2 regions of the Bradyrhizobium sp. JR3.5 genome follow, and region 2 is predicted to be linked to the other one. Evidence: predicted binding sites of a transcription regulator. Region 2 holds the regulator's gene; the other holds the start of a gene.
The links. The regulator LexA, encoded in region 2, represses DNA repair genes until DNA is damaged. The targets are predictions, from matches to a motif close to TGTTCNNNNTGTGTTCNG.

Region 1 (2,977 bases), on a different contig from region 2:
CGTCCTTCTGCAGCGCCTCGATCTTCCGCGTGATCTCTTCGGTCGCGCTCTGGGTCTGCACCGCCAGCGCCTTGACCTCGGTGGCGACCACCGCAAAACCCTTGCCGGCGGCGCCGGCGCGCGCTGCCTCGATCGTCGAGTTGAGCGCCAGCAGCGTGGTCTGCCGCGCGATCTGCGCGATCAGATTGACGACATTGCCGATCGCGGCCGAGGATTCGCGCAAGCGATCGACATTGGCGGTGGCCTCGCGCGCTGCGGCCGCGGCGTCGTCGGCGAGCTGGCTGGCGCTGCGCACTTGCGCGCCGATGCCTTCGGCGGAATGGGTGAACCGGTCGGCGGCCTCTGAAAACGTCGTCGCGGTGCTCTGCGCATCGCTGCTGCGGCCGGTTAAGGCGTCGGTGCGGGCGCGGATGGTCGCGAGCTTGGCTGCCGTCGCCTCGGCGCCGTCGGCCACCGAGCCCGTGGCGCGCTCGAGCTGGCGGATCATCGCGCCGAGCTCGAGTTCCAGCAGCTCCAGGATTTCCTTTGACGAATCCTTGGCCGAATCAGTCTCGGTCGAGGCTTCAGCCGCGGTCGGAACTTGCGCGGCAGCCGACGCAGCCGGCTCCGGCTCTTGCTTTCGAAACAAACCGAACGCCATGGGGGGCTCTTGGAAAGTTGCGGCGGGACGGGGCGATCCTCGCATCCGGGCATGAAGTCATGGTTAACAAGTGCCTCATATTCCGGCTTGCGGTAGTATTCTCGGGCCGGACGGCCCCTGCCGACCTTTGATTTTGACCGCCAGGGGCCTATAAGGCCGCGTTTTCCACCCCTGTTCAGACCCTACGCTCGAAGAGACGTCGCATTGGCCGGCCATTCCCAATTCAAGAACATCATGCACCGCAAGGGCCGGCAGGATGCCCAGAAGTCGAAGCTTTTCGGCAAGCTGGCCCGCGAAATCACCGTGGCGGCCAAGCTCGGCACCCCGGACCCGGCGATGAACCCGCGGCTGCGCGCCGCCGTGGTCGCAGCGCGGGCCGAGAACATGCCCAAGGACAATATCGACCGCGCCATCAAGAAGGCCCTGGGCAGTGAGGGAGAGAACTATGACGAGATCCGCTACGAGGGCTATGGCCCCGGCGGCGTCGCCGTGATCGTCGAGGCGCTGACCGACAACCGCAACCGCGCCGCTTCCGACATCCGCTCGTTCTTTACCAAGTCGGGCGGCAATCTCGGCGAAACCGGCTCGGTCGCCTTCATGTTCGATCGCACCGGCATCATCGAATACGACGCCAAGGTCGCCTCCGACGATGCGATGCTGGACGCCGCGATCGAGGCCGGCGCCGACGACGTGGTCTCGAGCGAAGCCGGTCACGAGGTCTACGCCTCGCAGGAGACCTTCCGCGAAGTTGCAAAGGCGCTGGAAGCGAAGTTTGGCGAGCCGCGCAAGGCGGCGCTGACCTGGAAGCCGCAGAACACGGTCTCGGTCGACGACGAGACCGGCGAAAAGCTGCTGAAGCTGATGGACCTCCTCAACGAGCACGACGACGTGCAGAACGTGTACGCCAATTTCGAGGTGTCCGACGCGCTGCTCGCGAAGATGGGCGGGTAAGCGCCCGTTCATCGCCCCGAACTCCGCTGTCATCGCCCGGTTTGCTTCGGGCGATCCAGTATTCCAGAGACCGTCGTTTGATCCGCGAGGCCGCAGCGTACTGGATACCCCCGCTTTTGCCGGGGATGACAAGCAGGGATGGGATGACGAGCGAGGCCGAGCACAACGACCGCGGCAGGGGACGGACCTCCGTTTGTGTTTCGTTCTCCCCGCGCAGGCGGTATCACTAGCCCATGACATCGCAGCCGATTCGCTCTCCCGTCCGCATCATCGGTATCGATCCGGGTCTCCGCCGCACCGGCTGGGGCGTGATCGAGACCGAGGGCAACCGTCTGGTCTATATCGGCTGCGGTTCGGTCGAGCCGCCGGACGATCTGCCGCTGGCGAGCCGGCTGCTCGCGATCCATGAGGGGCTTGCCGCCGTGCTCGGCGACTACAGGCCGGCGGAGGCTGCGGTCGAGCAGACCTTCGTCAACAAGGACGGCGTTGCCACGCTGAAGCTCGGCCAGGCGCGTGGCGTCGCCATGCTGGCGCCCGCAATGTTCGGTATCTCGGTGGCCGAATACGCGCCGAACCAGGTCAAGAAGACCGTGGTCGGCGCCGGACATGCCGAGAAGAACCAGATCCAGGTGATGCTTAAGATCCTGTTGCCGAAAGCCGAGCCGCCATCCGCCGACGCCGCCGACGCGCTCGCGGTTGCGATCACCCACGCCCATCACCGCCAGAGCACCGCGCTGCGGCTCAGGGTGGCGAGCCTATGATCGGCAAGCTCAAGGGCCTGATCGATTCCTATGGCGAGGATTACGTGATCCTCGACGTCGGCGGCGTCGGCTATCAGGTACATTGCGCCAGCCGCACGCTGCAGGCGCTGCCACAGCCGGGCGGCGCGGCCGTGCTTTCGATCGAGACCTATGTCCGCGAGGACCAGATCAAGCTGTTCGGCTTCCGCAGCGATCTTGAGCGCGAGTGGTTTCGCCTGTTGCAGACCGTGCAGGGCGTCGGCGCCAAGGTCGCGCTCGCGGTGCTCGGCACGTTGCCGCCGACAGATCTCGCCAATGCCATCGCGCTGCGCGACAAGGCGGCGGTGGCGCGCACGCCGGGGGTCGGACCCAAAGTGGCCGAGCGCATCGTCAGCGAATTGAAGGACAAGGCGCCCGGCTTTGCCGATGTCGATCCCGCGGTGGTGCAGCTGTCGGGCGCGATCGACAACAACCGTGCGCCGCGCCCGGTCACCGACGCGATCTCCGCGCTGGTCAATCTCGGCTACGGCCAGCCGCAGGCCGCCGCCGCTATCGCCGCCGCCTCCCGCAGCGCCGGTGAGAAGGCCGAGACCGCGCAGTTGATCCGGCTGGGCCTGAAGGAATTGTCGAAGTGAACACGCCCTCC
Region 2 (2,977 bases):
ATTCCAACGGCTATGCGCTGCGGGCGCTGGCGCGCGCCGAAGGCGCCGAGACCGTCGATCTCGGGGTTGCCGCCGACACGGTGGAGGCCACCACCGCCGGTATCCGCCGGGCGCGCGAGACCGGTGCCGACATCCTGATCACGACCGGCGGCGCCTCGGTTGGCGACCACGACCTGGTCAAGCAGTCGCTGGAGGCCGAGGGCGTCGAGATGGCGTTCTGGCGGATCGCGATGCGGCCCGGCAAGCCGATGATGCATGGCCGGCTCGGCGCGATGCGGGTGATCGGCCTGCCCGGCAATCCGGTGTCCTCCTATGTCTGCGCCTTCCTGTTTCTGGTGCCGTTGATTCGGGCACTGAGCGGCCGAAAAGCGATTCATCACCGCCGCGCGAGCGCAGTGCTCGGCCGCGACCTCGCCGCCAACGACCAGCGCGAGGACTATCTGCGCGCACGCCTCGAGGAGCGCGAGGACGGCATGCTGATCGCAACGCCTGTCACGCAGCAGGACTCGTCGCTGCTCGGGAATCTCGCTGCGGCACGGGCACTTCTCGTGCGTCCGCCGTTTGCGCCTGCCGCCGTCAAAAGCAGCGAATGCGAGATCCTGATGCTGCCCGAGTGACAGCGGAGACCGCATCGCTTGAGCGCCCGCCGGATGTGTTCACCGGAAATTAAGTGGTTGCGGAACACATATCGAACATATAGTGTCCGTTCATGATTTGTTTCGAGTACTGGTGTGTACAAATGGGAGGCCGCGAAGGAGCGCTTGTGATGAGCACCGTGCTCCTGAGGACTGGCCCCGCCTGAAAAGTCTCGGAATCGAACGACGCTACCAACCGGGGGAATACTCGAGATGCTCACGCGCAAACAGTACGAACTTCTGCGTTTCATCAATGAACGTCTGAAAGAGGCCGGCGTACCGCCCTCGTTCGACGAGATGAAGGATGCGCTCGACCTGCGCTCGAAATCCGGAATCCACCGCCTGATCACTGCGCTGGAAGAGCGCGGCTTCATCCGCCGCCTGCCCAACCGCGCCCGCGCCATCGAGGTCATCAAGCTGCCCGAGCTCTCGGCCGGCGGCGGTAACGGCCGCCGCGGCTTCACCCCGAGCGTGATCGAAGGCACCCTCGGCAAGCGCACCAGCACGCCGCCGATCGCCGAGGACGACGGCAACCGTCCGGTCGCGGTCCCCGTGATGGGCCGGATCGCCGCCGGTACGCCGATCGAGGCGCTGCAGACCCGCAGCCACACCATCAGCGTACCGCCCGACATGCTCGGCTCCGGCGAGCACTATGCGCTGGAAGTGCGCGGCGACTCGATGGTCGATGCCGGCATCCTCGACGGCGACATGGCGCTGATCCAGCGCAACGACGTCGCCAACACCGGCGACATCGTGGTGGCGCTGATCGACGAGGAGGAAGCCACCCTGAAGCGCTTCCGCCGCCGCGGCGCATCAATCGCTCTGGAGCCGGCCAACACCGCCTATGAAGTGCGCATCCTGCCGCCGAACCGGGTGCGCATCCAGGGCAAGCTGATCGGCCTCTATCGCAAATACTGAATTTCAAATACTTGCGGCGGCCGGGAACGAGCGACACATCGGATCGTTCCTTGAATGATAGCGTAACGTGCTGTTTGCCCGATGCGCTCCGATACCTCTCACGCAGCGTCGCGTGTTTGTGATCGGGAGCGTTGGGCGACCAGTCGTACAATCGCCCAGAAGCGAGGAGACACTCGTTCGCTATCGTCCACTCTGGTAGAGGCCCTATGCCTCAAGGAGAGGCACGGGTCGCTACCTCGATTTGAGGAGCCATCCGATGTGTGACTATAGTCTGCACGCCGTGGCGTCGCGCCCCGCCATTGTTGGAGAGACGCTGATCACCACGACTTTCCGCGGCACGTCGACCCGCGGCTTTGCTTCGGAGACCGATCCCACTGTCGCGGTCTGCATGCTGCCGGGCACCGAGCTCGCTTTCGCCGAGAACGTTCGCTACGACAGCCGCTGGATCTGGACCAAGACGATGAACTTCCGCGTCGGCGCGTGTTCAATGAAGTCGAGCCCGACGTTCCCGATCGCCATCATGACGCGGTCGAATTCCCCGACGGCAGCCATGTGCTGGTGACCCAGCTCGTCGAGGGACAACGCGTCAGCGTGCTGCAATTGCCGGCACTGCATCCGCCGGTCGAGCAGAAGCCGAAGGTTGTGGAGCGACGGCCCTCCGCATTTGCGTCGCTGTTTTTGGGTTGAGCGCATCGTCGCCGCGGAATGAGCTGTTCAGCGGCGGATGACCTAAGCGATTTCGAGCGACCCCGGACGCCGGGTTCCGGGGCGCAGCTGGAGAATTGCGTCGGCGCGCGCCTTGGCGCATCATCGGGCACGGAGGACGTGCGTGGTGGTCGACAAGGTCACATGGCAAAAGGCTGGACGCGTCACGGAGCCGGGTCGCTACATGTTCCGGTTCGGCTGGCTGACGGTGACGGCTGACGACCTGAAGGTCTGGGAGCAATTCCCCGAGGCTTCCTTCACCCTCGTCAAGAAGCCCGACGCGGGCCCCGACTCCGACGAATACCATCTCGGCCTGTTCGAGCTGCCGACCGGCCCCTTACCCGACAACGGCTAATCCTCGCCCTGCAAATCGGTCTCGGCCGGCGTCGCATCGACGGCGGGCCGGGGCGCGCTGGCGGGTGCGCGCAGCGTGGTCTCGCTCTCGCCATCGCCGGGAACCGCTGGCGACCATGGCCGGTCGATCCCTCCGGGCTTGACCGCATCGATGGCGTAGCCGTCGCTGATGCGCCGCAGCACCAGCGCGCCGTGGCGCCGCAGCCGCTCGGCATCGATCACCGAGGCCGCGCAGTCCCGCGGTGCCGGCCGCGCGGTCACGATCAGCGCTGCACGGTCGCAGTCGTCGGCCAGCGCCTCGGGCCGGCTCGCCAGCGCGACGAAGGCGCCGCCCGGCCCTTGCGTCACGCAGCCGCTCGGATCGC

Region 1: a site for LexA is predicted at 1,782-1,799, ahead of ruvC (crossover junction endodeoxyribonuclease RuvC). Genes of this name have one in related genera too.

Annotation. Positions count from the first base shown of each region.
Region 1 covers NZ_JBSRYV010000002.1:1,775,810-1,778,786, reverse strand. Annotated here, with positions in the region: partial or broken gene ACVWW1_RS25330 (methyl-accepting chemotaxis protein) at 1-640, opposite strand, end outside; gene ACVWW1_RS25325 (YebC/PmpR family DNA-binding transcriptional regulator) at 845-1,591, shown strand; gene ruvC (crossover junction endodeoxyribonuclease RuvC) at 1,825-2,352, shown strand; gene ruvA (Holliday junction branch migration protein RuvA) at 2,349-2,966, shown strand; gene ruvB (Holliday junction branch migration DNA helicase RuvB) at 2,963-2,977, shown strand, end outside.
Region 2 covers NZ_JBSRYV010000001.1:1,854,889-1,857,865, reverse strand. Annotated here, with positions in the region: gene ACVWW1_RS09370 (molybdopterin molybdotransferase MoeA) at 1-617, shown strand, start outside; gene lexA (transcriptional repressor LexA) at 849-1,553, shown strand; partial or broken gene ACVWW1_RS09360 (hypothetical protein) at 1,810-2,240, shown strand; gene ACVWW1_RS09355 (hypothetical protein) at 2,386-2,613, shown strand; gene ACVWW1_RS09350 (ComEC/Rec2 family competence protein) at 2,610-2,977, opposite strand, start outside.